DNA from 2 places in the Clostridium sp. B9 genome. Region 2 is predicted to be linked to the other one. Evidence: a T-box and tRNA genes for the amino acid it is inferred to sense, from the RefSeq annotation. Region 2 holds a T-box; the other holds one or more tRNA genes.
What was found. The T-box of region 2 lies ahead of leuS (leucine--tRNA ligase). A T-box ahead of a tRNA ligase gene usually reads a tRNA of that ligase, here a tRNA-Leu.

Region 1: it has a tRNA-Leu gene. The T-box ahead of leuS (leucine--tRNA ligase) is inferred to sense a tRNA for this amino acid. The anticodon was not compared.

Annotation. Positions count from the first base shown of each region.
Region 1 is NZ_JBNWKA010000003.1:3,703,646-3,720,115, forward strand. It holds gene spoIIE (stage II sporulation protein E) at 1-1,453, opposite strand, end outside; tRNA gene ACQZHJ_RS16745 (tRNA-Leu) at 1,847-1,935, opposite strand; tRNA gene ACQZHJ_RS16750 (tRNA-Met) at 1,953-2,029, opposite strand; tRNA gene ACQZHJ_RS16755 (tRNA-Met) at 2,033-2,108, opposite strand; tRNA gene ACQZHJ_RS16760 (tRNA-Leu) at 2,114-2,202, opposite strand; tRNA gene ACQZHJ_RS16765 (tRNA-Met) at 2,219-2,295, opposite strand; tRNA gene ACQZHJ_RS16770 (tRNA-Met) at 2,299-2,374, opposite strand; tRNA gene ACQZHJ_RS16775 (tRNA-Leu) at 2,380-2,468, opposite strand; gene ACQZHJ_RS16780 (S1 domain-containing RNA-binding protein) at 2,709-3,116, opposite strand; gene ACQZHJ_RS16785 (FtsB family cell division protein) at 3,178-3,498, opposite strand; gene yabQ (spore cortex biosynthesis protein YabQ) at 3,595-3,969, opposite strand; gene yabP (sporulation protein YabP) at 3,986-4,285, opposite strand; gene ACQZHJ_RS16800 (RNA-binding S4 domain-containing protein) at 4,417-4,677, opposite strand; gene ACQZHJ_RS16805 (HU family DNA-binding protein) at 4,794-5,069, opposite strand; gene mazG (nucleoside triphosphate pyrophosphohydrolase) at 5,286-6,737, opposite strand; gene ACQZHJ_RS16815 (putative polysaccharide biosynthesis protein) at 6,765-8,297, opposite strand; gene spoVT (stage V sporulation protein T) at 8,403-8,951, opposite strand; gene ACQZHJ_RS16825 (peptidylprolyl isomerase) at 9,151-10,176, opposite strand; gene mfd (transcription-repair coupling factor) at 10,277-13,786, opposite strand; gene pth (aminoacyl-tRNA hydrolase) at 13,815-14,381, opposite strand; gene ACQZHJ_RS16840 (S1C family serine protease) at 14,515-15,672, opposite strand; gene ACQZHJ_RS16845 (ATP-binding protein) at 15,694-16,470, opposite strand, start outside.
Region 2 is NZ_JBNWKA010000003.1:987,038-1,003,507, forward strand. It holds gene ACQZHJ_RS04405 (PTS transporter subunit EIIC) at 1-1,050, opposite strand, end outside; gene ACQZHJ_RS04410 (HesB-like protein) at 1,471-1,797, opposite strand; gene ACQZHJ_RS04415 (HesB-like protein) at 1,901-2,245, opposite strand; gene ACQZHJ_RS04420 (hypothetical protein) at 2,577-3,308, shown strand; gene ACQZHJ_RS04425 (pectate lyase-like adhesive domain-containing protein) at 3,757-4,755, shown strand; gene leuS (leucine--tRNA ligase) at 4,901-7,351, opposite strand; T-box leader at 7,444-7,651, opposite strand; gene ACQZHJ_RS04435 (hypothetical protein) at 7,903-8,049, shown strand; gene ACQZHJ_RS04440 (hypothetical protein) at 8,290-8,457, shown strand; gene ACQZHJ_RS04445 (hypothetical protein) at 8,485-8,664, shown strand; gene ACQZHJ_RS04450 (chloride channel protein) at 8,792-10,048, shown strand; gene ACQZHJ_RS04455 (nitrite reductase) at 10,426-11,160, shown strand; gene ACQZHJ_RS04460 (NUDIX hydrolase) at 11,324-11,887, opposite strand; gene ACQZHJ_RS04465 (hypothetical protein) at 12,253-12,609, shown strand; gene ACQZHJ_RS04470 (S8 family serine peptidase) at 13,039-16,470, shown strand, end outside.

The DNA of each region.
Region 1 (16,470 bases), 2.7 Mb from region 2:
TTCCAAATTCATCAACAATTTCTCCTATTGTTACTGACATATTATTTATATGGTTAGAAAGAATCTTTCTTCCTTCACCTAATCTACTTCTTAGAGTTTCATCAATCATATATATATTCATTGTATCTTCTAAATTTTTCATTAAAGCATATTTCTTAACACACTTTCTTTCTAACTCATGCGGAAATACTCCAGAGCTAGTTTCATAGTTGCTTATAAGCTCTGAAAAAGCATTGTATGTTTGATGAAGTTCTCTCTTCCAACACATATATCTCATATCACAGTCGCTACAAGTTCTGTCTGATAAATTCTCAACTAAAGCATTCCCTTTATTTTTTATAGATAACTTATCATTTCCTACTAAATTATTTAAAGACTTACCCATCATTCCTAAAACATCCGTAAAATCTTTTAGTCTATCAGTTAATTCATCTTTTATCTTATTAAATCTAGCTTCATTACAGAAATCAGCCTTCTTTTCTTTATTTATTTCTAAAGAAACCTTGTTATATACTTTTTTAGGAACAAACATAAATAATAATGTTCCTACTAAAACTTCAATAAATACGATATTATTAAATACCCCAGAGTATAAAGTTACTATAATAAATATTATGTTAAATGATAAAGCAGTTAATAGCTTACCTGATTCTCTAAATATTCCAGCTACCAAACCACAAGCTCCATATATGGCTATACTATCCATAAGATTTCCTGTAGTAAAACCAAGGATTATACCCATTGTGATTCCAGCACCTGCTCCCATATTAGTATCAGATATAAACGCTATACTAACAACAAATAATACTGCAACTATACTTCTAAAACTTACATCATATAAAGTTATATTTCCGATACCTACTACTAACAAACAAAGAAATAATTCAATACTAACTATTTCATCTATACTAAAAAAGTGTTGAGTATTTATTTCTTCTACGCATTTCAATGTATATTTAACAACATAATATATTGGATAAACTAAAGCTGTTACAGATATAGCACTAATTAAATTAAATATAATATCTAATTCCCCAATTAAAAATCCATAAATAAATAAAACTGAAAAGATCAAAGAAAAATTAACTATACTCTTTATCTTCTTACTAACTTTAGTTAAAGAAAAAATAGTTATCAACAATGCTGTTATTATGTAAGCTGGAAAATTTATAACCTTTTCAAACAAAGTAGTATATCCAACAATAACTCCTAAGCTAGAAACAATCAAATACTTTTTCTCATAGCTTGCAGTTGCAATTAAATATGCCAATCCAAAAGGAGCTAAACCCTTAATTATACCAAAAGTCATATCAAGATAAACTCTACTTATTAAAATCCCAGCTATAGTAGCCATTATTAATCCAATAGTAGATGCCTCTATTCTTATATTACTCTTTGTCCCTTCTGATTTTTTTACTCTCTTATAATTATCAATTTTAACTCCATATTGCATATTTATCCCCCTAACCTTCTATCTTTATCAACATTATAACAATTTCAAAAGGAAATATTTGTAAATTAGTGAGGTTAAATTTTATTTTTTTAGGACATTTTAAAACAAATCTTTCTATTATTTATATTTTATTTTTTAGTTTCTTTAATCCAATTACTAATTTCATAAGAACTAAGTTATTTTAAATAAATTTATTGTCTTTTAAAGAAGTTCTAAATTATACTTTTAATAATATTTTGTTGAACAAAGAATTTTTTTAATTTTATTTTTGGAAATAATTTAAGATTGAATTTTGAAATGCTTTTATGATTATTTATTTAAATAATTCTATTTTTATAATAAGAAATGTTTCATGTAAAAAATAAAAAACTCATCTTATTTAAGATGAGTTTTTGGTGCCGAAGACCGGAATCGAACCGGTACGGTGTGTTAGCACCGCAGGATTTTAAGTCCTGTGCGTCTGCCAGTTCCGCCACTTCGGCATATTATTAAATTTAAATGGTAGCGGGAACAAGATTCGAACTTGCGACCCTTCGGGTATGAACCGAATGCTCTAGCCAGCTGAGCTATCCCGCCATGTGGTTGCGGGGGCAGGACTTGAACCTACGACCTTCGGGTTATGAGCCCGACGAGCTACCAACTGCTCCACCCCGCGATATTTGGTGCCGAAGACCGGAATCGAACCGGTACGATGTGTTAGCATCGCAGGATTTTAAGTCCTGTGCGTCTGCCAGTTCCGCCACTTCGGCATATATTAAATTTAAATGGTAGCGGGAACAAGATTCGAACTTGCGACCCTTCGGGTATGAACCGAATGCTCTAGCCAGCTGAGCTATCCCGCCATGTGGTTGCGGGGGCAGGACTTGAACCTACGACCTTCGGGTTATGAGCCCGACGAGCTACCAACTGCTCCACCCCGCGATATTTGGTGCCGAAGACCGGAATCGAACCGGTACGATGTGTTAGCATCGCAGGATTTTAAGTCCTGTGCGTCTGCCAGTTCCGCCACTTCGGCATGTCTTGTTGGTGTGTTTCCCAACGACAAGATTTATTATACATAAGCCTGACAATACTGTCAACATATTTTTTAAAGTTTTTTTCAAAAAATATAATAAATATGCTAAACCCCCCATAAATACTGGGTTTTACTTTTCTAAAAAAACTAAAAAAACTTTTAATTCAACAATAATTTTAATAAGATTTTTCAAAAAAATAAAATCTCTTAGAAATTCTAAGAGATTTTTAAAGCATAGCTTTATATTGATTTTCTTTTTCTTTGCTTAACGTCTTGATGTTTCTTAACGTCTTGAAGTCTTTCTTCACTATCTTTTAAGAATCTTGACATTATATCCTCAAAGTTTTGTTTTGGCTTAACAGCCTTCTTTTCATTTTTCCAATCAAAATCTGCAGGTTTAACAGATTTCTTTTTTGGTGGCATAGCTTGCTTTATTGATAAGCTAATTTTGCCTTTATCATCAACTGATATTACTTTCACTTTTACTTTATCATCTTCTTTAAGATGTTCTCTTATATCTTTAACATAAGTATCCGCTACTTCAGATATATGAACTAAACCTGTTTTTCCTTCCACTTCAACAAACGCACCAAAGTTTGTGATGTTAATTATTCTACCCTCTAATATGTTTCCTGCCATTAAGGTCATGTTTAAAAGACTCCTCCTTAAATTTTTATAAATAAAATATATGTTATTTTTAATAATAACCTTATTTCTCTTGTTTGTTCTCTTGTTGACTAATACTTGCTTTATCTTGAGGTGAATCAGAGTTTGTGATTACTTTTTCACCCTCTTTAATCATACCTAATCTTTCTCTAGCCATTCTTTCTATGTATTGATCTGTTGAAGATTGGTTTACCTCATCTTGTAGCTTTTTATTTTTGCTTTCAAGCTCATTAAGTTGAGTTTGTTTAGCCTCTATTTCTTTTTGTATTTTATTCATTGTAATTTCTTGTCTAATATAGGATATACAGAATATAGCAATCAATATAATTATTACCACATTCTTCAAATTCATTCTTTTCTTCACACTTATAGCCCCCATACTAAAAATGGTATGATATAAGTCTATTGTAAACACTATTATACCTTAATTCAAGCAATTTTTCCCTCTTGCTTTACATTTTTAACTTGTAAATGTGTTTTTAAATAAATATCTAATGTTTTTGCATATTATTCTAACATACCTTAATAGTATAGCTAAAATTTTATGTTGTATGCTCCTGAAGTACTTGGATATACTTTTTAAATAAACTATCAATGTTAACACCATAAATACATAAACGTACATACCTAAAAAAGCATAATTAAACTTCAATAAGAAAATAAAAATAACCATACTAGACCATATCCAAAACAATACATCTTCTATAATTACTAAAACTTTATTTTTACATACCCCTCTTATCTCTCTATAAACATCAAATAAAAAACCTAATATTATTCCAGAGATTATTGCAAAAATAACAATTCTAAACTGAATATTTATATCTAAAAGCATAACTCCCACCTATTTACTATTTAAAAATTTTAGAAATTAAATTCCTTCCTCTCTTTACTTTATTCTTCTTATTTAAGTAATTAATATTACTTATATATCCACCTATTATTACCTCCCCGTTCTGAACATCCAATTTGTTCATTTTTAATCCTGATCCTTTTATCAATAAAGCCCCTAAATTAGTTTTTAAACTTATTTTTTCATCATCAAAGCTTATAACCTCGTTTACTCCTGTAAGTGATAGTAATTTTCTATTTTCTAAAGACATGCTACTGGTATTTTCTATTGGTTTACTTTCATTCTTTTTATCAAGCATAAGAAAAGCCTCCTATGTATAAAAATATTTATCCTACCTTATGCTTATTCAATTCTCCAAAAAAAAATGACTAATATAATTTTCAAATTATATTAGTCATACACTATTCATTAAAATTAAAAGGTTCATAATTACTCAGTATCTTCTTCGCCTTCTAATATTTCATACATTTCTTTAGCATTCTCTTTTCTAACATGTTCTGCTATATTAACTACTCTAGCTTTTAAAGTTCTATTACCGAATAGTATTTCTATTGTATCGCCTTCTTTGATATCATTTGAAGGTTTAGCTACTTTACCATTTATAATAACTCTTCCACTTTCACAAGCTTCTTTAGCAACAGTTCTTCTCTTTATTATTCTAGAAACTTTTAAATACTTATCTAATCTCATATTCAATCCTCCCTATTAAATCATTTATATAAATTTAAATTATCCAATATTGATAAAAAAGCCCGAGTAAGACTCGGGCTTTTTTAAAGTTAAATTAACACAACTTATTATATAAATTAAGCGTTAACTCTTTCTTTTAACTCTTTACCTGGCTTGAATACTGGAGCTATTGAAGCAGGTATTTTTATAACTTCTTTAGTTCTTGGGTTTCTTCCTTCTCTTTCAGCTCTTACTCTAGTTTCGAAAGTTCCGAATCCAACTAATTGAACTTTGTCTCCGTTCTCTAAAGTTTCGCTAACGCTTTCTATGAATGCTTTTAAAGCTAATTCAGCATCTTTTTTAGTTAAGTTGCTTTTTTCAGCCATGCTTGTTATTAATTCTGCTTTATTCACTTTTACATCCTCCTTAAAATTCCAGTTAATTTACTGCAATAATTGTTTACTAGTTATACAATTCAACTAGTATCAACTTATATTATCATAATATATATTTCTTCCTTTGTATAGTCAATACTTTCAATTTTTGCCCTAAAAATACTGATATTTTTGCATTTTTTAAAAAATTTATACTTTTTAGACCAATGTAAAACCATAAATTTCTAAAAACGCTTATTTTTCACTCTCTTTAGCTTTATCCCATAGTTTATCCATCTCGTCTAAAGTCATATCATTTAGATTCTTATTTTTCTTATTTGCCTCATTTTCTATGTAAGAAAATCTCTTTATAAATTTCTTAATAGTTTTATCTAAAGCTAATTCGCCATCAACCTCAAGGAATCTAGCAACATTTATGCATGCAAAAAGTAAGTCTCCAACTTCACCTTCTATTATTGACTTATCTTCTGAATTATAAACCTCTTTTATTTCCTCTAATTCTTCTCTAACCTTATCCATAGCACAATTTACATCATCCCAATCAAATCCAACCTTCTTAGCTTTCTTTTGAACCTTATAAGCTCTAGTCGTTGCTGGAAGTGACTTAGCTATAGCCTCCATCTCATCAGTTAAAGTTTCTATGCTCTTCTCTTTTTTCTTTATTTCATCCCAGTTAGCTACAACATCCTCTGAATTTTCAACTTCACTATTTGAAAATACATGTGGATGTCTATTAATCATCTTTCCAGATATAGCGTCTATTACATCCATTATGTCAAAATATCCATCTTCCTTACCAATTGAGGCATGGAATACAACTTGAAGTAAAACATCTCCTAATTCTTCTATTAAGGCATCCTCATCTTCATTCTCAATAGCATCAATTACCTCATAACACTCCTCTAATAGAGCACTCTTTAAGCTTTCATGAGTTTGCTCTCCATCCCATGGACATCCTTCTGGACTTCTTAATAATTCAATTATATCTAATAAGTCCTGGAAGTCTTTTTTATTATCTAAATCCTTTGGAATATATATTGAAGTTAGGTAATCTATATCTTCCTGCCAATCTAACTCATATAATTTTATTTTTCTAATACTTTCTAATCCTTCTACTCCAGCAGCTCTAACAAATATTATTTCAGTATCTTCTTTGTATCCCTCTAATAATCTTAATTTAACCTCTGAAGCAATAAAATTATTGTAAACCTGAGTTATTATAGTTCCTACTCTTTTATCTAAAATTTGATTCTTCATATCGAAAGCATCAACTATTTTTAATCCTTCTACAGGATCAACTTGTAATGCTTCCATCATAGCATCTACAAAACTAACAGCTGGTAATATTTCATAAGCTATTTCTTTTTCTTCGCATAAATCTATTAAATTTATTACAGATCTCTCAGCCACTAATGGATGTCCTGGAACTGCATAGATTAAATCCTCATCTTCTTTAACCTTTGTTATTACATCCTCTGCAATATACTTATAAACATCATCAAAACTATCATACATTTCATATGCATGATCATAAGATTCAAACTTGATTCCTTCCTCTTTTAAGAAATCAACAGTTGGATGTTTTTCAGTTCTAAAATAAATATTTTTATTGTTTTTTAGTTCTTTTAAAGCACCTATTGTTAAAGCTTCATAGGCACCTGGTCCTAAACCCATTATCTTAAGCATTCTATACTCTCCTTCGCACTTTATAGCTTAATTTTTTAGCCTTCCTTTTATCTCTTCTACGCTAAATATCTTAAGCACAACCAATGATATCATATATATAATAATACCCATAAATATAGCTATTAAGCAAGCTATACTGTTACTTCCACTATATTTTAATGCTTCTGAATATAAATATAAAACTGTACCTATCATTAACACTGAAGCTAAAATAGGTTTTATTAAAACATTGATTAAATTAGGAAAGTATTTAAACTTTCTAGCCATATATATTAAATTTAATATCATAACTACAGTATAAGAAACTATAGTAGCTATAACTGCCCCATATATATTTAAAGACTCTATTGGAATTAATTTAACTGTTAAGAATATTTTTATTCCACAAGCTATAAGCAAATGAAAAACCGGTCTATAATAATATCCCATTCCTTGTAATATAGATGTTGTAATCTGTGTTGCAACTAAAAAAGGTACACTTATTGATAGGTATTTTAATATAATGAATCCCTCAGACTTTCCTGGAAACAAAAGACTCATTATTGGCTCTGCCATAAAAAATAATCCTAAAAAACAAGGTATAGCAATTATCATACAAAGTTTCATTGTAGTATTTATTTTTTCTTCTACTTGTTTATTATTTTTCAAAGTATATAGCTCAGAAATTATTGGTATTATAGATGCCGATAAAGCTACTGCTAATGTCATAGGAACATTTGTAAAAACTGTAGCTTTCCCAGTTAATTGAGCATACAAAATGGTTGCCTCTTGTCCTGTAAAACCCGCCTCTAAAAGTTTTTGTGGTACCAAAACCGAGTCTATAACTCCCATTATACTCCCTACTGCTGCTCCTACTGATATTGGTAATGCTATATTGATTATTTCCATAAATATTTTATGACTACCCTTAACTTTACCTACATTAAAACTTTTCTTAACCTTCCTGTACTTAGGTATTAAGTATAATGCAGCCACAAAAGCTCCTGCTACTGCTCCAAATGCTGCACCTCCAGCAGAGTACTCAATACCTTTATCTATAAGTATATAAGCTAGTCCAACTCCAACTATTACTCTTCCTATCTGTTCAATAATTTGTGAAATAGCAGTAGGTGTCATATTTTGAAATCCTTGAAAAAAACCTCTAATAGGCGTTATAACTCCTATTAATAATGGTGCTAAACAAATTCCTAAAATAGAATAATATGCTTTGTTATCCCACTTTAAAAAAGGTAACAAGAACTTTCCTCCTACAGCTAAAAAAATGCTTGTCCCTAAACCTAATAAAACCATAACTTTCAAGGCTTCTTTTATTACCTGAAAGCTTTCTTCATATTTCCCTAATGCATTTTTCTCAGAAACTAATTTTGATACTGCTATAGGAATACCTGCAGCGATAGCTACAAATAACATGTAAAGTGGATATGTCATCTGATAATACCCTAACCCTTCATCTCCTATTAACATTATCAATGGCCATCTAAAAAACAAACCAAGAAACTTGGCTAATATACCAGCACCAGCAAGCACAAGACTACCTTTTATAAGGGACTGTTTCTTCATAAAATACCTCCAAATTTAAAAACTAAACTATTTTATATTATTGTAAATTTAGAGGTATTATTACTGTTTAAAGTACAAATATTAAATTATGATTACTGTTTATTTTTATTGTTCCATTTGCTTTCCTAAGAATGCTGCTGCTGTTTCTGCTAGCTTTTGCTCAACTTCACCTAAAGTTTTTCCTTCCTTAGATAAAATTATTACAGAGCCTATTGTGTCTCCTTCAGCTAATATTGGTGCAACTACTTGACTACTATATTTATTTTCTTCATCATCTGCGTGCATAGGTATAACATTTTTATTATCCACACCCAATATAATAGCTTTCCTTTTTTCCATTATCTCTTCTAATTCATCGCTTATTTTTCTTTCTATAAATTCTTTTTTAGGAGTTCCACTTACAGATATAAAAGCATCATTATCTGATATTAAAATAATATGTCCAGTTGACTGTTGTAATGCTTCAGCATACTCCTTTGAAAAGTCAGTCAATTCTCCTATTGGTGAATATTTTTTAAGTATTACACCACCTTCTCTATCTGTAAAAATCTCTAATGGATCTCCCTCTCTAATTCTTAGAGTTCTTCTAATCTCCTTAGGTATAACAACTCTACCTAAATCGTCAATACGTCTTACTATTCCAGTGGCCTTCATTTGTATGTACCTCCCTTATGTAAATACTAATTACTAATCTTTGTCTACAATAATAGTATTTAATTTATTTGAAATTTTATACACATTGATTATATTTATGTTATGTTGCATTTTAATAACCAATTAATGAAAACTTTTTAGGATGTATTTAGATAAAAAAAAGGAATCTATAGAATTTTCTATAGATTCCTTTTTTATATTATTTGCTTACATTTAAGCCTTCACTTAGTTTATCATCATAAACTTTAACTCCAAGATCCTTTTTCCATTGATCTAAAGCTTTTTGATAAGCTTCTCTTTTCTTTTGATTTTCTAAAGTAGCTTTTATTTGCTCTTTAGCTTGATCTAAAGTTAACTGAGTTTCTTTATCAGAAACATTAGTAGCTAATATTATATGATATCCAAATGAACTTTTAACTGGTTTTGAAATTTCACCATCTTTTAAAGGCTTTAATCCTTCCATAAATGCAGGATCAAAGTTTTGGTTATCATAGTTTACTCTTCCTAAGTTTTCAGCTATAGGCTCTTTCTTAGGGTCTGTGTTTTTCTCATATTTATTGAATAAATCATCAAAAGTTGTTTTTCCTGATTGTATTTCGTCGTATGCTTTTTGAGCTTCCTCTTCAGTTGGGAATAATAAGTGTTTTACATCAGCACCAGCTTGAACTACAAACTGTTGTTTATTTTCATCATAGTATTTTTGAATTTCTTCGTCAGTAACTTTTACATCCTTAGTAGCATTATCTACTGTTGCTTGCGCTATAACTTGATTCTTTAAAAAGGCTTTGAAAGTTTCTTCTGTGTAACCTTCTGCTTCTAAAGCTTTATCAAAGTTATCTCCTAAGCTAGTTTTTATATTGTTGAATTGCTCATCAACTTTCTTAGTTATTTCATCTTCCTTTGGAGTTATTCCTAATTTTTCTGCCTCTATAACTAATACTTTATCAGTTACAATACCTTCTACAACACTCTTTCTTTGTTGTACTATTTGTTGAGCAACTTCTGGATTCTCTTTAAAATCCTTTCCATATTGACTCTCTAATTGAGTAAACATTCCTTTTAAATGTGAGTCAACCTCTCCTAATGTAATTTTTTCCCCATTAACTGTAGCTACAGTAGTCTTGTCAATAGCTGCTTGAGTCTTTTCTACCATTCCACAACCTACAGCTGTGAACATCAAAGCTCCAACTAATGCAGATGCTACTACCTTCTTTACACTTACCATTTTAATACCTCGCCTTTCTCCGATTATAATTTACATAATATTCTAGTCAGATTCCATTTTAGTATATCAATGTTACAATAATATTTCAATTTATAAATTATTAATTATTTAAAGCTAATATACCGTCTAACATTTCCTTAAATGTCTGTAATATATCCTCTTTTCTCTTTTCTTTCCCTCTATATAAAAATACAGGTTTATCTCCAAATTGAATCATTATATCATTCTTATAATTTTCTACTAAGAACTTAAATATTTTCTTATTAGTTCTCTCTCTACTTTCAAAAGTAAAATAAATGTCTTCATTCTTTTCTTTTATCTCTTCAATATTTAAAAGCTTAGCCTTTCCTTTTATATAAGCTATATCCATAAGATTGTAAACCATTCCTGGAATATTAGAAAATCTATCCTCTAGTTCCTCTTCAACATATTTATAATCATCTTCGTTTTCTATTGCCGCAATCTTCTTATAAATTTCAATTTTTTGAATTTCATCAGCTATATAACTAGATGGAATAAACGCATCTACTTTTAGATCAACAACTGTCTCAATTGGCTCTCTGTCAATTTCACCCTTTATAATCCTTATTGTATCCTCTAACATTCTACAATATAAATCATATCCTATAGATGCCATATGACCATGCTGAGCTGATCCCATCATATTTCCTGCGCCTCTTATTTCAAGATCTCTCATAGCAATCTTAAACCCAGAACCTAATTCTGTAAAATCTTTAAGTGCTTTTAGTCTCTTTTCAGCAACTTCTGTTAACACTTTATCTCTCTGATATAAGAAATAAGCATACGCAACCTTATTACTTCTTCCAACTCTACCTCTTAACTGATAAAGCTGAGAAAGCCCCATCTTATCTGCATCATTTACAATCATAGTATTAACATTTGGAATATCTATTCCTGTTTCTATGATAGATGTACACACCAACACATCATACTTTCTTTCCATGAAGTCTATCATTTCTGTTTCTAACTGTCTTTCTGTCATCTGACCATGAATAATAGTAGGCTTACACTCTGGAACAAGTTCTTTAATATAATTAGCTACTTCTTGAATACTCTCAACTCTATTATGAACAAAGAATACTTGACCATCCCTATTTATTTCTCTTAAAATTGCATCTCTTATAAGCTGGTCATTTTGCTCCACAACATAAGTTTGAATTGGATATCTATTCTCTGGTGGAGTTTCTATTACAGAAATATCTCTAACCCCTGTGAGAGACATGTGTAGAGTTCTTGGAATTGGCGTTGCACTCAGAGTAAGGACATCAACGTTCTTCTTAAAACTCTTTATTTTCTCTTTTTGAGTTACTCCAAACCTTTGTTCCTCGTCAACAATAAGAAGTCCTAAATCTTTAAATTGAATATCTTTAGAAACTAATCTGTGGGTTCCTATTAATATATCAACATTTCCTTCTTTTAGAGCCTTTAAAGTCTCTGTCTGCTGTTTCTTAGTTCTAAATCTACTTATCATATCTATAGTAATTGGGAATCCAGCAAATCTCTTTTTCATATTTTTATAGTGTTGCTCTGCAAGTATAGTTGTTGGAACTAAGAATGCTACTTGCTTTCCATCCATAACTGATTTAAATGCAGCCCTTACTGCAACCTCAGTCTTACCATAACCAACGTCACCACAAAGCAATCTATCCATAACCTTTGTAGTCTCCATATCACCTTTAATATCCTCAAGAGCTGATAATTGGTCTGGTGTTTCATCATAAGGGAATTCATCCTCAAACTGCTTTTGCCATTGTGTATCCTTAGAAAACTTATATCCCTTAACAGTTGATCTTGCAGCATATAATTTTACTAAATCACCAGCTATATCATTGATAGATTTTCTAACCTTAGCTTTAGCCTTTTGCCACTCATTACCTCCAAGCTTACTTATCTTCGGAGAAGCACTATCTGAACCAATATATTTTTGAACTAAATCTAATTGCTCAACTGGAACATAAAGCTTATCACCCTTTGAGTATTCAATATCTAAATAATCTCGCTTATGACCTTGAACCTCAATTTGTTTTATTCCTTTATAGACACCTATTCCGCTATTTACATGAACAACATAGTCACCAGGTTTTAACTCTGCAAAACTTTTTATTTTTGAGACACCTTTGGTTTTCTTTTTCTTTGTTTTCTTACTTACTTTACTTTCTCCAAAAACGCCTTTATCTGATATTAAAGAAACCTTTAAGTTTGGATATTCAAAACCTTTATTCTGATTTCCAAAAGTTATTACAACTTCTCCTTCTTTTATATCATCAACATCATCTTTATAAACACTTTCAATATCAAGATCTCTTAAAGTATTTACTAGTCTTTCTCCTCTTGGTCTAGTTCCAGAAAGAATTAATGTTTTAAATCCATTTTTCTTTTTTTCTCTTATGTCATCTATAAGAAGTTCAAACTGCCCCTGATATCCATTCATAGTGGTTTGCTTAAAATCAACTTTATTTATAGCTTCAATAAAGCTACCACCTTCTCCTAATGGGCTTAAGTTTATCAAACGATTGCCCTTAAATGATTCTCTAACTAAATCTGCACTTAAACTTAAATTAATCTGTGAAGGAAGAATATTCCCCCTCTCTAAGAATGCCTCATAATTTTCATTAAACTCAAAAATAGTACTTTCTAATTTACCATTACATCTTTTTGCATCATCAATTATAAAAGTATAATTCTTTAAATAATCAAATAAAGTCGCAGGCTTTTCAAAGAAAAACGGAAGATAACTATCTATAGTTTCAAAACTCCAATTTTCTTTTAAAGATTCTATATTTCTTTCAATAATTTGTTTTAATCTTCCTTTAACCTCTTTATCAGAAACCTTCTCCTCAAATTCTGAAAGCTCTGCTCTCATCTTTTCTATAGCCCTATCAATAGTTTCCTTATCTAAGATAATCTCTTTAGCAGGGAATATTTCAACTCTCTTAACTTTTTCTATACTTCTTTGAGACTCAACATTAAATGTTCTTATAGAATCTACTTCGTCTCCAAACATTTCTATTCTATATGGATGCGCAGAATTAGGAGGAAAAACATCTAATATGCCTCCTCTTAGTGAAAACTCACCTTTACCTTCAACAGTCTCTAATCTCTCATATCCAGATTCGATAAGTTTTTGTGATACTTCTTTTAAATTTATCTCATCTTCAATTTTTATCTTTAATATATTATTTTTATAAAGTTCCTTTGGCGTATATGTAGCCGCAAAGGCATCTATAGAAGTAACTATTATTTTTTTCGTACTTCTTAGCATCTCTTTTATAACTTTTAATCTTGCCCATCTTAAATCACCTGAAATAGCATCAATATTATAAAAAACTATTTCTCTAGAAGGTAAATAATAAACATTAGGAAGATAAAACGATAAATCTTCATATATATTTCTAGCCTCAATATCATTGTGCGTAACAACAACTATAGGCTTATCTGAGTCCTCATATATTCCATTTATAAAATAACTTTTACCCGAGTCTGATAATCCATTTACCATTACAGGATAACTTTCCCTTTCCATAAACCCTTTAAGCTTTTGGAAAGAATCACTATTTAATAAAGGAGTCATTAACCCCTGTAACCTCACTCTAAACACCACCATTCTAAATAATAAACTACTCTACTGTAACACCATTAAACTTATTCATAGATTCCTTTGCATCATGCTTAACTATTTCAGCTATAGCATCACTTACAATAGGAATCACCTTCTCTACATGTTCTCTATCCTCTTTTGAGAATTTTCCTAAAACGTGATTCACTAGGTTATCTTTAGGTTGTCCTACCCCAACTTTAACTCTTGGGAATACATCTCCACCAAGATTTTGTATTATACTCTTGATTCCGTTATGGCCACCAGCACTACCTTTTTCTCTTATTCTAAGTTTTCCAATATCTAAGCTTATATCATCATAAACAACAACTATTTCGTCATTTTCTAACTTATAGAAGTTTGCTAGTTCTCTAATACTATCTCCACTTAAGTTCATATACGTTAAAGGTTTTAATAAAATAACCTTCTTATTCTCTATAAAGCCTTCACCACAAAGACCTTTAAATTTTTCCCTATTTACATCAATATTATACTTATTTGCCATATAATCAATTACATCAAATCCAATATTATGTCTAGTATGCTCATACTGTTTTCCTGGGTTACCTAATCCAACTATTAAAATCATATTGCCCTCCATATATTTATGTTTTTAATTATTTTAATTAAATCATTCTTTAATTATACTTTTACTATTAGTATAAAACAACAAAAAACCCTTCACAAACTTACGTGAAGGGTTTTATTTTTCTATGAATAAATTATGCTAAAGTTACTGAAATATCTTTCATTGATTCTCCTCTTATAACTTTAACTTTAATTATATCTCCTACTACATGTTTCTTTAGAAGTTCAGCTAAGTTTTCTATATTTCTCACCTGTTCTCCATCAACTTCTACAATAATATCCGTAGGTCTTATTCCAGAATTAAAAGCGTTACTTCCCTTATCAACATCCTCTACATAAATTCCAAAAACATTATGAGCCTCATCAGCTACTGTAGTCCCTGTAACTCCAAGTGTTACGCTAACTCCTACATCGCCTTCTCTTATTATAGAGTCAGCTATCCTTAAAGCATCGTTTATATCTAGTGCATAATATACACCGTTTTTGGCAAATTTTCCGCTAAAATATGTACTATTTATACCAACAACTTTACCATTATAGTTGCATAAAATACCACTATTATTTTCTGAATTTATTAGTGAGTTTGTTTCTATAAGAGAAAAAATCTTAGAATCTGAATGTTTCTCTTCACCTATAGTAATTTTTCTCATAGGTGAAGTTACTATACCATTAGCCACAAAGCCTAATGATTCTTCTGAAGTAACATTCCCTAATGTTGCTACTCTCTCTCCAACCTCTAAAACTTCTAGCTCTGATGCTGAAATACTCTGCAATCCACTAGATTCTATTTTTAAAACAGCTATATCAGTTTCTTCATTATCACCAACTAAAGTTGCCTCAAAAGGACTTACATCATTAATTGATAATTTAACATAAATATTAGGGAAATCTTTTATAGCACTATAACTAGTTAAAATATATCCATCTGATCTAATTATAACTCCAGTAACATTCTTGTCACTATCATCCCCTAAAGCCAAGACTTTTCTATCACTACCTACAGTAACAATACTTGCTGAACAACTATTAATTAAATTAGTTATATCATACCTACCATCCTTAACTTTTTCTAAAAGTTTTGATTGCTGTTCTTCAATTCTCAAATCCTTTGTGTAATGCTTAAACGCAATAAAAGATATTAAAAAAACCAGTATAATAAAGCTAAAAAGCTTTATTATACTATTTATCCAAAATTTCTTTTTATCTTTTTTTATTACTATATTGTCATAGTTATTTTCATTTAGTTCATGGAGATCCTTCCCCTTGTTAGAGCCTTTAAAAAATTTCCCCATAAAGACCTCCTATGCAATATTTTATTTAACTTTTGTTAAAGTAAAATTAAATCTAACACCTGTTATATCACCATTTTTATCAATGACATTTTCAGCCCAAATATCCTCTTCTAATTGTAATATTATATTTCTTACTATAGAAAGACCTAGACCAGTACTAGTTTTATTACTTCTAGCCTTATCAACTTTATAGAATCTATCCCAAATATGTGTTAAGTCATATTCAGCAATTCCTTTACTAGTATTGAATATGCTAACAATAATCTTACTTCCTTTAGTCTTGGTTGATACCTTAACCACACCATTTTCATCGCAATATTTAACAGCATTATCAACCAAATTAGTAACAACCTGTATAAGTCTATCATTGTCTCCATAAACATACTGCTTTTCACTTTCTAAAGTGACTTCTATTTTTATATTCTTATCAGCAGCCTTTTGATTCATCTTTAATACAGTTGTCTCTATTATTCTATTTAACTCTAATTCACTTATATTAAATTCCAATTTTCCTGCTTGCATAGCGGATAAATCTAGCAAATCATTAATAAGCCTTGTTAATCTGCCTATCTCATCATTTACTATTGTAAGATAATAACCTTCTTTATCCTTAGGAATAACACCATCTAATATTGCAGTTATAAACCCTTTAATTGAAGTCATCGGAGATCTTAATTCATGAGAAACATTAGATATAAATTCTCTTCTGTTAAGCTCAGCTTCTTCAAGAGAAGTAGCCATTATATTAAATGACTCTGCTAGCTCTCCAACTTCATCATCATAAGAAACATTAACTCT
Region 2 (16,470 bases):
TGTAATACCTGTTAAGAATGAAGTAACAGCAGCTGATATCATAAGTGACGCTACTAACTTTTTCTTGCTAGGTGCAGCACATTTATACATAGCAAAGGCAGCAGCAGGTAAACCAAACATCATGAATGGGAATTTACCGGCCATAAATCTAGTAGTTCCAGAAACTACTTGAGACATAGTTTGTTGGCTAGCACCAACTAAGTCTGACATACTTGATAATTGAGCAAAGTATGCAGTATTAGCTCCATCGATTATAGTGTGAGCTCCATTTATAATAACATCAGCTTGTACAAATGATCCAAACCAGAATGGAGTATAGAATACGTGATGTAACCCAAATGGAATAAGTGCTCTTTCAATAACTCCATAGAAGAATGTTCCAATGAATCCAGCTTCATTAACTAATCTAGCTAATACCATGATTCCATCTTGAACAAATGGCCAAATGAATGCTAAAGCACCACCAACTAAAGCCATTACTAATGCAGTTATTATAGGAACAAATCTAGCTCCTGAGAAGAAACCTATAACTGCTGGTAATTGAATTTTATAATATTTATTATGTAATATAGAAGTAATAATACCTGTTATGATACCACCAAATACTGACATGTTAAGAGTGAAAATACCAAGGTTAGTTGTAACATAAGTACCATAATTACCAACGTTATCAGGAGTTAATACACCAAGTTGAGTAACACCTAATGCTAAAAGTGTAGAGATAACTTGGTTCATTACTAAGAAACCAAATATTGAAGCAAGACCAGCAGTTCCTTTATCTTTATTAGCAAGTCCTACTGCAACACCTACAGCGAATAAGACTGGAAGGTTTGCAAAAATTATATCACCAATATTTTTCATAACAGTTAAAATAGCTGTTACTGCAGGAATCGTTATGAATGAAATTAAAGGTTCATAAATAGCTGGCGGATTATCTAAAGTAGCAATACCCAATAAGGCTCCACCAACCCCAAGTAAAATACCGGCAATAGGTAATGCTGCAATTGGAAGCATAATAGCTTTACCTATTCTTTGAAGTTTTTGTAACATAATAAGTCCTCCTCATTTTATTAATATAATTTAATAATTATTAGTAAGGATTAAATTATATCTTGTCAGTAAAAAATAAAAAAAGACTTAAATGAAACCTATAGAATATAAGAAAGGGTAGTGCCATTTCTCATTATTCTATATAATTAGAATCATTTAAGTCTTGCCTAATTCAATAGTAACAAGATAGTTATTAATCTTTGTGTAAATGATAGCATGAAAACGTTTCTTTGTAAAGTTGATTTTGATAAAAAAATAAAAATATTCTTAAAATATTAATACTTTATAATATAAAAGTTTGTTTACTAACCAAAATGATATAAAAATGGAGTAAAAGTTATTAATTAGTAATATATAGAAAATGAAAAGAGCTCTTATTAGCAAATATAACTTTACTAATAAGAGCTCTTTATGTAAAAATTAATGACAGCTTGAGCAAGAAGAACATCCGCCTTCGCTTTCTTTAACTGGCTTAAGTGATAAACCTCTACCACCATTTTCGTCAGAAGAAAGAAGAACAAATCCTTCAAAGTCTTTAATTAATTCTTTATCTACGAAGAAAGTTATATCTTCGATTTTTACAACTTCATCATTTTCTGATTGTTCATCCAGAACAATATTAAATACTGGGCCTCCTCAGCCAACTCCTGCTAGATTAATTCTTATATCAAATTTTTCTATGCCGTTTTCTTGTAGAAAAGATTTGAATTCAGTATAAGCTTCATTACTCATTTTAACAACTGACATATCTATTTCCTCCTAAAATTTAATTTAAAGCTTTTGCTTTATGTATTTATTATTAATATGTTTATAAATAATATTAATCAAAATTAAAAATATTATGTTATTTTTAGTGGCAACTTCCACAGCTTCCGCAGTTTCCACTACATCCACCACCTGAATAATCACTCATTAATGGATCAAGAGTTAATCCTTCACCAAAGTTTTCTTCGTCTGAAAGAATTGAGAAACCTAAGAAAGTATCAATTAATGAAGATTCAATAACAAAAGTTAAATCTTTTATAACTTCAACTTCATCACTTTCATTTTGCTCTCCAGCTGTAACATAAAACATAGGTCCCATAGGGCCATTTCCACCAAAGTTTATTCTAATAACATCACTATCTATATCATTAGATTTTAAAAAATTTTTAAATTCAACATAAGCTTCATCGCTCATTGCAACTTTTTTCATCTCATACACCTTCTTAATTAAATAATTAATAATTAATAGTGATTAAATTATATAATTTTAGTGAAAATAAATCAAGACCATTTTACTAGGAATTTAATAAAAGATGAATATAATTAGTATAAAAGGTAGAAAAATTGGTGAGAAGTATAATATTTTTGTAATAATATGAGAATTTTTATTAAAAATAGGTTGTTAACTTGACATTATCAAATTAAAATAGAATAGTTAAGCAAAATATGAAAATAGTACTAGTTTGAGTTTTAGATAAATAAGTAGCTTAAACTTTGAGCAATATAAAGTTAGCTATATATTTTAGGAAAGGAAAATAATTATGATACCATACGCACTAAATTATTGTGAAGAAAAGATAAAAGAATATAAACAAAAAATTAAAGAAAATCAAAAAGGCAATTTTATTATTAAATATAGTAATCAAAAAGAATTTGATGGATACCTTTATGAAAATAAAGAAAAAATGAATGAAGCTCCTATAGAATTATTTGAAGGTGATAAGCTTTGGATGAGAATTTCACCGCATGAGATTCAAGGTGCTTATGAAAGTATAAAGCGAGCTAAAGGAAAAGTAGGAGTTCTTGGATTAGGTTTAGGATATTTTGTGCAAGAAATAAGTAAAAAAGAAGAGGTAGAGCAAATTGTAGTATACGAAATGAGCGAAGAAATAATAGAACTCTATCTTGAAAATTTTGGCGAAAACACCAAAATTAAAATAGTAAAAGGTGATGGATTTAAGGCTCAAAAAGAAAGCTTTGATTTCTTTTATTCAGACATATATGAATACAAAATTAGCACAAAAGTTGTAGATGACTATGTAAAACTAGCTGAGTTACATGACATAAAAGAGTATAGCTTCTTTGGGGTAGAAGCATTTATATTAAGTTGTCCAACTAGCGAGATAATATGGGTTTATATATTGGAAGAGTGGATGGATATGGCTAAAGATTTATTTACAAGATTTAATCATAGTAAATATATAGAGTATTTCTCTCCTATAAAAGAATCAGAGGTTTTGGTAGTTCTTAAGGAGTTTGGTAAGGTATTGTAATTAGAAGGGTTATATGAACAAAATACAGTAGTGTAACTCATAGGTTATATAATAAATTCAAGTAGCTATATAGGAATAAAGTAAGCTAACGCTTAAATAAATTTTTAGTATTTTAATGATTATAAATATTATAAAGAATTAAAGCTTTTAGATGTTTTAATTAAATTTGTAATATTTATAATCTTTTTTTGTCTTAATTCCTTAACCAAATTAGCTTAAAGTAGTAATATAATTAAAAATAATTTCAAAAGAAACTTACTTAGATTAACAAAAAAATCTATAATTAATGCATAAGTTTTGAGTGAAGTTAAAGAAAATCTATGATATGTCAAAAAAATCTATAATTTATTTTTTGAAAACCTATACACAAAGTGATATAATTAGTGCATAATAGAAGTATAGAAAATAATTATTAATGAAGAGGTGATTTTACGTGGCACATAAAAAGGTGGCGAAAATAATAGCTACGGCTATAGTAGTAAACAACCTCTCCAGTAGCGTAGTATTAGGTAAAGAAGTTAATTTAAAAGACAAAAACAAAGAAAATGCAATAATAAATCAGAGTATAAACGAAAGTAATAAATATAATAACTTTTTTAAAATAGAAAAAATAGCAGGAAATGCAACAAATTTTGTAGATTTAATAAATGATAGAAGCGTTGAAGAAATAAAACTTTCAAGGGATATTAATCTAAATGATTTAAGTTCAAAGGGAGTAGATATTAAGGCTTCAAACATAGTAATAGACGGACAAGGAAATAACGTATATGTTCCTAAATTAACTAATAATCTAAAAAAAGATTTTTTTACACTACAAGGAGATGGAATAGTATTAAAAAATCTGAATATAGTATGGGAAAATGAAGGTGATGAATTTAACCAAAAGAATAATCTTATAACTATATCAGGGGATAACATAATTTTAGAAAACGTTTTTGTAGACTCTAATGGGGGTACTGCTATCAAAGTTTTAGATGGGAAAAACGTAATTATTGATAACACTGAGGTTAAAAATAGAGAAGAAAAGGGAGAAAATTTAAAAATTGAGAATGGACAAGTTACACTTAATAATGTTTCATTAAATAATGAAAATGGATTAGGAATAGAGGTGCTTGGAAAGAATTCAGAACTAAATATAAATGGTGATATAAAAATTAATTCTCCAATTGAAATAAGAGCACAACTAAGAGATGGCGGAAAAATAACTTGCGATAATGGGCAATTAGTTCATGAAAAAAGAGTATTTGGATATACTTACTATGATGTTGCAAAGGAAACTGAAGAGGTTAGAAATAAAAATGAGTTCCTAGAAGCAATAGATAGTAACATAGTCAAGAATATAAAGCTTATGAATAATATTGATTTAAGAGGTCATGAGGCAGATTATTATAAAGTTTTAGAAAAAGGAACAAATATAGATAAAAATAATTACCATATAACCATGTAAAAAATAAAGGTATATAAACGGAGTCAATTCTCAGCGTTTATATACCTTTTCTAATAATATATAGCTCAATGCTAAAAAGTGTTAATTATTAAGGTTAACTAGCAATTTTTAATCAATCAATAAAATTTGCAACGTTATTATTATATTACTTAACAACGATATTTACAAGTCTTCCTTTTATAACTATAACTTTTACAACTGTTTTTCCTTCAGTTGTAGCTACGATTTTTTCGTCAGCTAAAGCAGCAGCCTTAATTCCTTCTTCATCTAAATCTGAAGAAACCATTATTTTATTTTTAACTTTTCCATTAACTTGGATAGCTATTTCAATCTCATCTTTAACTAAAGCTTTAGGATCGAATTTTGGCCAAGCTTCGTTGAATATTGAGTCTGTATTTCCAAGTAAGCTCCATTGCTCTTCGCTGAAGTGAGGTGCAAATGGTGATAATAATCTTAGGTAATCAGAAACAACTTCTTTTAAGAACTCAAGGTTCATTTCTTTCTCTTGAGTATATTTTGATAAAGCGTTTATGAATTCCATCATTCTTGCTATAGCAGTGTTGAATTGAAGCTTATCTGTATCATCAGTAACTGATTTAATAGCATTATGTCTCCAGAAGTTAAGCTCTTTTTCAGCCTTATCTATAGTAGTTTTGTTATTTTCACCTTTGTTTATAGCATCTCTTGCAGCATCTATAACTCTTTCGATTCTTTCAACGAATCTGTTTACAGATTTGATTCCGTCATCACTCCAAGCTCCACCTTCAGTGTAAGCAAATCCAAACATTAAGTACATTCTAAATACGTCTGCACCATATTCTTTTATATAATCATCAGGAGAAATTGTGTTTCCTTTTGATTTACTCATTTTTAATCCGTCTGGTCCTAAGATTAATCCTTGGTGAGTTAATGAAGTAAATGGCTCATCAAAGTTTAGATATCCCATATCTCTTAATGCTTTAGTTATGAATCTAGCATAAAGAAGGTGCATACAAGCATGCTCAGGTCCACCAACATATTTATCAACAGGTAGGATTTTGTTGATTAATTCTGGGTTGAATGGAGCTTCAGTATTTTTGTTATCAGGGTATCTTAAATAGTACCATGATGAACATACGAATGTATCTAAAGTATCAGTTTCTCTCTTAGCAGGTTTTCCACAATGAGGACAAGTTGTATTAACAAATGATTCACTCTTAGCTAGTGGAGATTTTCCGTCTGGAGCAAACTCAACATCATATGGTAATTCAACTGGTAATTGATTTTCAGGTACAGGAACTATACCACACTCATCACAGTAAACTACAGGAATTGGAGCTCCCCAGTATCTTTGTCTTGAAACTAACCAATCTCTTAATCTGAAGTTAACTTTTTGCTCTCCAAGGTTCATTGAAGCAAGTTTTTCAACTATTTTTTCCTTAGCTTCAGCAGTAGTTAATCCATCGAATTCTCCAGAGTTAACTAATACACCATGTTCACAGAATGGTAATTCAGTTTCACTACCATCTTTAGCGGCTATAACTCTGTTTATTGGAAGATTAAATTTTTCAGCAAAAGCAAAGTCTCTTTCATCGTGAGCAGGAACAGCCATAACAGCTCCAGTTCCATAAGTTGCTAAAACATAATCTCCAACCCATATTGGAACTTCTTTTCCACTGATTGGGTGAATAGCATATGCACCAGTGAATACACCAGTTTTTTCTCTTGAGATAGATTGTCTTTCTATATCAGTTTGCTTTTTAGCTTCTTCTTTGTAGTTTTCAACAGCTTCTTTTTGATCAGCTGAAACTATTTTGTCTACTAATGGATTTTCAGGCGCTAAAACAACATAGCTAACTCCACATAAAGTATCAACTCTTGTAGTGAATACATCAAAGTTTAAATCACTATCTTTAACTTTGAAATTAACTTGAGCACCAGTTGATCTTCCAATCCAGTGTTTTTGCATTGAAACTGTTTTTTCTGGCCAGTCTAAACCATCTAATTTATCTAATAATTCATCAGCATAATCAGTTATTTTGAAGAACCATTGAGTAAGGTCTTTCTTAGTAACCTCTGTTGAACATCTTTCACATTCTCCGTCAACAACCTGCTCGTTAGCAAGAACTGTTTGACATGAAGGACACCAGTTTACAGGAGCTTTCTTTCTGTAAGCTAATCCTTTTTCATATAATTTTAAGAATAACCATTGAGTCCACTTATAGTATTCTGGTGAACAAGTAACAACCTCGTTATCCCAGTTGAACATAGCTCCCATAGCTTTTAATTGTTCTTCCATTTTAGCTATGTTTTTAACTGTAGAGTCCTGTGGGTGTATTCCTGTTTTTATAGCAAAGTTTTCAGCTGGTAAACCGAAAGCATCAAATCCCATTGGTTGGAATACATTGTATCCTTGCATTCTCTTAAATCTAGCCCATGAATCAACTGGTCCATAGTTAAACCAGTGACCTGCATGTAATTGGCTTCCTGAAGGATATGAGAACATTTCTAAAACGTAAAGTTTCTCTCCTTCTTTGTTTGGATCAAATTTATAAAGACCTGATTCAGTCCATTTTTCTTGCCATTTCTTATCTATGGCAGTACTATAGTTACCCATTAACTAATCCTCCTCTAAGTTTGTATATTAATTTATTATTTGCCAAATCTGAATAAAAAAACAAATAAAAAAAACCTTCCATCTCTTAAAACTTAAGAGACGAAAGGATATTCGCGGTACCACTCTTATTAGGAAAATTTCTTTTCCTCACTCGGTTTTATAACGGGGATTCCCCGTATGTGCTTTTATTCACACATATGCTCATAGGCAAGTTCATATTTTCATACCATTGTGTCACAGCAAACCACAACTCTCTTTGGGCTATGAGATAATACTACTACTCCTAATCAAAGCTTTTAATGATTCAGTTTTTATCTATTATATATCAAAACTTTAAAATAAGTCAATTAAAGTTTCTAATAAATACCTAGGATAAAGAATTTTTAATTACAAAGAATAATTTTATAGGAAAATTCACTTTGTATATTATAAGCATTATCTTCAATTGTTGACAAAAGAATATTAATTAATCAATGATATGAAGATTATATTTTATAAAAATACTTAAAGTCAAAAATTTTCCTATAATATTTTTAGAGGATGTGAAAATTATGGGTAAAAAATTAAAATCAGCTACTAATAATCAGTGGGTATCAACAACTGTTGATCCTAATATGGTACCAGCTAAGGACAGACAACCAAAGACTGCAGGAAATAATCAATGGACATCAACTTCAAAAAATTCAATGGACCAATAAATATAAACTCAAATAATATTAAATAAAATATTATTGATATTTGATTAATATTTAGGTTGCATAGAAGAAAAGTTGAACATAATAAAAAGCAAAAGAATACTTACCAAAGTCGTTATGTATGGCTTTGGTAAGCTTTTTTATTTAAAAGAATAATTTTAGGTTATCAAATAAACTATATACAAATATATTATCCTAAGAGGATTTTATGATATTTAAACTTAAATAAAAGGGAGATAGTGTATGCTTATTGGCTTATTACAAGGAGTTTTTATTGCTTGGTTCTTAAGTGTTTTTGATTTTGATGAGGTTTTTATTAAGGGTTTTAATGAGATTTTTGATAAAAAAATTACTAAAGATACTTATTATTTGATTTTTGCATTTTTAGGAGTTTTAAGTGGGGTTTTCTAAAAATATTATATTAAAGGGGGATTTATTATGTTTGGAGGATTAGTTGGAGGTCTTATTTGTGCTTGGATATTAAGTATTTTTAATTTTGATGTAATGGTAAGCAATGCTTTTTATGAATTATTTGATGTAACTATATCAAATGATGTCTATTATGTGTGTTTTGCATTATTAGGAGCTATATGTGGAAGTATAAAAAAGGAAGATTAATAATTGACTTTTATTAAGACTTAGGAAAAAATAACATTAGGGTTTATTATTAAAATTGTGTTTAAAAGTTAGTAACTATTTAAATTATAAAACTTACAAAAGATTAAAAATAAGGAGAGCCTATAGTATGAAGAAATATTTTAGTTTAGGTATTTTAATCATTTATGGTTTAGTTCTAGGAGGGATAGTTGGAGTTGTCAGTTGGGCATTTTTAGCTATTGTCAATTTAGGAATACACTTTATATGGACAGAATTACCTGAAAAATTTAACCTACCATATTGGACTATAATTGTCTGTACAACTGGTGGGGTATTAGTTGGATTATGCCAAAAATATTTTGGAGAGTATCCAAGATTAATGCCAGAAGTAATGGGAGAATTTAAAAAAAATAACAGAGTGGAGTATAAGACTATTCCAAAGGCTTTATTAACAGCTTTAATAGTTCTTTTTTCAGGAGCTAGCTTAGGTCCTGAGGCTGCTCTTGTTGGTATAGTTGGAGGACTTTCAACTTTAGTAGGAGATATACTAAAATGGACTGTTAAAGGAAGAACGCTGGAAAAATATGGTGGGATGATAACTGAATTTAGTATGGAAGCTACTTTAGGAATAATATTCCATGCTCCTTTAGTTGGATTAAGTCCGCTGATAGAAGAAAATGATTCGAATGTCATAAAAAGAATTAAAACAATAGTATACTCAACAACTACAGCAGCTGGGTTTGGAGTATTGATGTTTTTATCAAGAATAGATAATAGACCTTCGTTTATAGTGCATTTTCAGGGATATAATATAGGCATCAATGAGATAGTATCAATACTACCATTAATTATTCTAGGAGTTTTATTAGGACTAATGTATGAATTTTTCGGAAAAACATTACATAAGATTTTCCATCCATTACATAACATGAAAATATTGAAAGCAATAATAGGTGGGATTATTTTAGGGGTAATAGGAACATATCTTCCATATACTTTGTTTTCAGGAGAGCATGAAATAAAAGAATTGGTTAGGGAATGGAGTACAATACCAATGTACATTCTTTTATTAAGTGGAATATTAAAACTTTTCTTAACAGAGGTTTGTTTATCAACTGGATGGAGAGGAGGACATATATTCCCAATAATCTTTTCTGGAACAACTATTGCATATGCTATATCAATGATATTTCCTATAGATCCTGTAGTTACAGTTACAATTTTAACTACATCTTTTGCCAGTGCAGCTTTAAGAAATGCAGTAATAGTATTACTTTTATTAGTTCTTTTCTTCCCAACAGAATTGATATGGGTAATGTTAATAGCAGCATTCTTAGCCACATATTTAATGAAAAAATGGGATTCAAGAGGAACAGAATCTGAAGAGCTAGAAGAAGCTATTTAGTACATATTAATAAATATATTGCTTAAAAAATGGTGGATATAGCTTTTGGGAGATTCATCTAATAATAGTATGCTATTATAAAGAAAGCTTACCAAATTTCTATTTGGTAAGCTTTCTTTTAATGTGTAATTTTAGAAATAAGGGTATAAAGTAAGAAGACATAAATAATTACTTATATTAATTATAAGATTAAAATGTTTTATTTATAGTCAATGAATTTATATAATTAAATTATAGATAAAAATCAACAATGGTTTAGAATAAAACTGAAATAACAAGATGAAAATAAAAGAAGGGAGAGCTGTTGGTCAAAATATCCAAAAATAAATAGTAAAAGTATTTATATATTTGAACATATTTTGATTATCAGATTAAATATGGGTAGATTAACACAAAAGGAAAAAATGGAATTAAAAAAAATGGGAGTAATAAATCAAAAACAAGAAGAGTTTTATGTTATAAGATTTTTAAGTTCAGTTGGATATTTTAAGGCTGATGATATAATAAATTTAGCTAATATATCTAAAAAATATGGAAATGGAGAAATAAGTCTTACGAGTAGATTAACTATAGAAATACCTTATATAAAAGAAGATGATATATATAAAGTAGTTAGTGAAGCTGAAAAATTAAATTTAAAAATTGGAGGCGCTGGAAATACTGTAAGAGCAGTAGTTACATGCAAAGGAAGTGTTTGTAAACATGGACTTATAGATACTAGAAGGATTGGTGAAATATTAGAAAAAAAATTCTTAGCTATTAAAGTTCCAGCCAAGTTTAAAATAGGCGTATTTGGATGTATAAATAGTTATGGTAAAGCGCAAAGCAATGATTTTGCTATACTTCCAACAATAAATATAAAAAATAAAGAAGTAGAATTTTTAGTGTTTATAGGAGGAAGAGCAGGTAGAAAAGCTAGAAAGGCTGAACCTATGAATAGAAAATTTAAAGAAGATGAATTAATAAGTTTAGTTGAGGCTACTATAGAATCGTATATTGAATTAGCTAATGGAAAAGAAAGATTAGCAGAAATTATAGAAAGAATTGGTGAAAATAAATTTGAAGAATATTTAATTCAAAAGTTTAACAATAAAGTTAAAGTTGAATGTTAATTTTAATTAATAGTTGAAATTGCCTTGATTTAATGTTCAAATGAAGAGAGTAAAACTACTATTCATTTGAACGTATATCGTTAGAGTAAAATGAGAAAATCTTTGAAAATTTAATTGGGATTAAGGTATATATAAAATCAACACTCACTTTAATAAAGATTTACTATACTGATATTGTTAAAAGCTTTTTGATAAGTTTTTCGTATATTGGAATCATATGCGGTTCACTACAATAATTTTTTACCTCATCAAAAGGAATCCACTTAACGCCACTATTTTCATCTTCTTTTAGAGTTAAGGCTTCGTCTTCAGAACATTCAATTAAATAAGTAAGGTTTAAGTGAAGGTGAGATGATACATATTCACCTCTTTTTACATGCCCATTTACAGTTAAGACATCTAAAGCGTAAGCTTCATTCAAAAGAGCCTTTGGGTTTTTAATCCCAGTTTCTTCTTTCAATTCTTTTATGGCAACTTGAAGTTGATCTTCATCACCATCTGAATGTCCACCAGTCCAAGCCCATGAATCGTAAATATTATGATATATCATTAAAAATTTAGTTCTATCTTTGTTTATTGCAAATGCAGAGCTTGTTAAGTGAGCGATTGTATTCTCTCTAGTTAATATATCATCAAAGTCATTCATGCATTTTAAGAATAAATTTTTATCTTTTTCTTCTTGTTCATTAAATGGAATATAGTTTTGTATATCCTCAACATAATTCATCTTAACACCACCTAAAGTTTTTATATAAATTATACATCATAATTGGAAGTAATAAGAGGTTTGATGATAAAAATAATATGGAAAAATTTGAATTAGTGTTATTTACCTTTAAAATATGTAACTTACCTTAAAGGTAGTTTTTAAAGCAAATAGCTTTTTATATGATTTATTTAAATTTTACTTAATTTTGTTATAGTTAACAAAAATTTAAATAAAACTTAAATAAATATTTCCTTTTTTTCTTTTGTAAGATATAATCATATTACTAATATGAATTTATATATAACTTATAATAAAAAATATAATAACTACACAATATTATAAGTAAGGATGAGTATAAAAGAAGACGTAAGGAGATGAAGTAAATGGAACAAAACATAAATATTAATGGAATAATATCAACTTGTAAAGATGAATACTCAAATGCTATGGACTTAGTAAAGGAAAAATTAGTTATATACTTAGAGGGACCAAAGGTTTTTGGTAATGAATATGAAATTGGTACACCTGGATTTAGAGAAAATTTAAAAGATAATTTAAAAAGATCTTCAGCAATAGTATTTGATTTTATAGCAGTATATAGAAAATATGAAGAAAATGAAGAAATAAAAAAGATACTAGCAAAGGCATCAAATATATATGAAGCTTTAGAAGAAGCTATAGGAAACATAAATGAGGACATTCACAAGTCTTTAAAGCAAATTTCAGAAATAGAATTTTAGTTAGAAATAATTTGGGATAAAGTTAAATAAAGTTAAATAAAGTAGCCAGTGAATTTTTAAAATCCACTGGCTACTTTATTTATTTGTTTTTATTTGAAGTTAGTTTATCAAAAAAATAAATCTTAAAAGTTAAAAAATATATAACTATATCAAAAATGCTTATAAATAAAAGTTAAATAAAATAAAAATTTTGGTAATAAACCTATTATTAAGATAAATAAAAAAAAAGCATTTAATTTTGAGGAAATAATATAAAATTATTATCGAAAAAATATATGTAATATATTTACAGATATAAAATTTAATATTATAATCGTTTTTAAATTAATAATTCGTTAAGCTAAAAAGAATATTATTGATGTATTATTAAATAATTGTTTAATTTTTTGAATTATTAATATTATGTTATTTGAATAAGGGGGCTAAAAAATGATAAGAAGAAAATTAAAATCTATGTGTGGATTGACATTAGCTTTGGTTTTAGCTGCTAATATGACACCAGTGGTTTCATATGCAGTTACAGGAGGAGCAGATAATGTTGATAAGTCAATCACTAGAGAAAGTAAGATTGATTCATCATATCTTAGAAAAGATGAGGTAGAAATTCCAGAGAATAAAATTGTTGAAGGAATAGATGTGGAATCTCAAGAAGAGATTTCAGTTATCGTTGAATTTGTTAGTCCATCTATTGCTGAGGGGGCAAGCAATAGTGGAGAAGTTAAAAGTTTTGCAGAAAGCAAGGTTGAGAGAGATCATAGAACATTTAATGAATTTTTAGATAGTATGCCAGAGACATATAATTCAACAGGAGATACGTCTATAAAATATTCTTACAAAGAAGTATTTAATGGGGTAAGTTTAACAATACCAGGTTCAGAGGTTAAGAATTTAATTAATTGTCCGGTTGTAAAAAGAGTTCATCCAGACTCAACTGTTCAGGTAGAGATACCAGAGAAATTAGAATTTAATGAAGAAGGCGTAAAAAACTTACCAGAAGGAAAAATGATGGATAGTGTTCCTCATATAGGTGTAGAAGACTTACATGAAGAGAATATAACAGGTGAAGGAATAAAAGTTGGAGTTTTAGATACAGGAATAGACTATAATCATCCAGATTTAACTAATGTTTATAAAGGATTTAGAGGAGAACATGGAGATTCAAATTCTCAGGATATAGATAGTACATTGGGCTGGGATTTTATAAATAATGATGCAGATCCTATGGAAACTACTTATGAAGATTGGTTAGAGAGTGATGAGCCAGAAATAAATGCAAATGGGAATTCATACTATACTTCTCATGGTACACATGTTTCTGGAACTATAGCTGGACAAGCTGAAAATACTGAAAATAATATGGCTGTAAAAGGAGTTGCACCTGGAGTAGAACTTTATGGATATAGAGTTTTAGGTAAATATGGATCAGGAGCAACATCTGGAATCATAGCTGCAGTAGAAAAATCTGTTAAAGATGGTATGGACGTTATAAATATGTCTCTAGGTAGTTCTAATGGAACACCATTTGACCCATTGGTAACAGCGGTTAATAATGCAAGTATGGCTGGAGTAGTTACTGTAATATCAAATGGTAATGCTGGCCCAAATGCAGTAACTGTAGGTTCACCAGGTACAGCACAACTTCCTATAGCAGTAGGCGCATCTACTACACCTACTAAATTTGAAGAAATAGAGTTAGAAATTAATGCCGGAACTAAATTAAGTACAGCAAATCAGGTTGTAAAAGATTTTGATAAAGGGTTAGAAGAAAATTATGGAGTTTCATATGAAGCTGTTTATTGTGGGTTAGGATATGAAAGTGATTTTGAAGGAAAAGACTTAACGGGAAAAGTTGCTTTAGTTGATAGAGGAGATATAACTTTTGTTGAGAAGGCTAGAAATGCTAAGAATGCTGGAGCTGAATTTACAATAATAATGAATAATACAACTGCAAATGAAATACCAAATCAAGGTGAGCATAAGGCTGGAAATGCTATAGCATTAAATCAAGCTGAAGGTGAGGCTTTAAAAAATACTTTAAATCAAGATGGAATAACTAATATAACTTTAAATAAATTATCAGATGGAATATTAAAGGGGGATGATATTACTGGATTTAGTTCAGCAGGACCAGTTCGTAATACAGACGAGATAAGGCCTGATATAGTTGCACCAGGATATCAAACATTTTCTACTGTTCCAGAGTTTATTAATGATAAGAACTTAGATGTTGATGATTATTCAGCAGCATATGGAAGAATGAGTGGAACATCAATGGCAGCTCCTCATATAGCAGGAGTAGCGGCTCTTATTCTTCAAGAAAATCCAGATTACACACCAGCAGATGTAAAAGCTGTAATGATGAATACATCGGAAAATTTAAATCAGTTTAGAGAAGATGAATATAGTGTACACCAACAAGGTGCAGGAAGGGTAAATGCTTATGAAGCTGTACATGAAGAAACTCATATAACAGCTAATTATAAAGTTTACGATGGAATTGATAATAGAGAGTTAGATAATGAAAGTGGATTGATTTCATTTGGAAAGTTTAATAAAGAAGAAGAAAATCCAGAAAATAAATCTAAAATAGTTCCATTAACAATAGAAAATAATTCTGATTCTGAAAAAACTTATAATATAAGTGTTAAATATTCAGAGAGTGATAGAGCTATAAATGCAGAAGAAAATGGAGTTTCAATTGATATAGAAAATAGTATTACTGTGGCACCAAGGTCTAAAGTAACTTTAGATGCAACATTAAATATAGAGGGTGCTGCTAAAACTGGTATTTATGAAGGCTATATTCTTGTAGTTGATTCAGGAAGTCAAAAAGATTATCAATTACCATTCTCAGCTTCATACAAAAACTCAGGATTTGATAATATAACTTATCCAGAAATGCAAGGTGGTTTTGCAAAAGGAATAACTTCTATGACATCATCCAATTTATTTAATAGAGATATAAGTCAATCAAATTTATTTGCTGATATAGAGGTTGCAGTTCAAGTTAATGAACCAATTTCTAAAATATACGGATTTGTTAAGGATAAAGATACTGGCGAATATTTAGGATATGCTGGTGGAGATATGGATACTTCATGGATACCAATGGGCGTTCCTGCTGTTATAAGTGGTTTAGTACCAAATGGAAGAGTTCAAAAGCTTAAGGGAGAAAATATAACTAATGAGCATATACTTCTTGATGAAGGTGTATATGAATTGGAACTAGTAGGAGTAAGAGGCGATGGTAGTACTTTTAAAGGCAACATTCCTATGGGTATAATAAATGATGCAGATGAAAATAAAATGACATTAAATTTTGAGCCAGGAGTTACAGAGATTACAGAAGAGGATTATACTACTGAAACTTGGGCAGATGGAAATGATTATGAAGGTATATGGATGAAAGGAAATATAAGTCATCCTATTGTTGAAGAGTTAAAGGTTAATCATGGAATGGATTATCTAGAGCAATCAGAAGTTAACTTTCCTTCATTTACCTATGTTCTTGGAAGTGGATTAAATGTGAATTTAGGTGCGTGGGCTAAACAAGATGGTGAATTTTTACTAGCAGGAATAGAAAAAAGTGATTTAGAAAGCGGTCCATTTGTAGTTGAAGGTAAATCTATAAATACTGGGAAAATAGGATCTACTCCAGAAGCTTATATATTTATAAATGAGGGAGAAAGTTATTTAGAACTTAAAATGAATAAAGATACAGTCAAGGTTGGAGACGAGGTTGTAGGTCAATTAACATTGAATAATGTAGAAGATCTTTCAAAAGGTAGCTTTGAAATTTTAAATTATGGTAATGCTATATTTGATATTGTTGATATTAAGCCTACAGAAGAGTTACAGGAA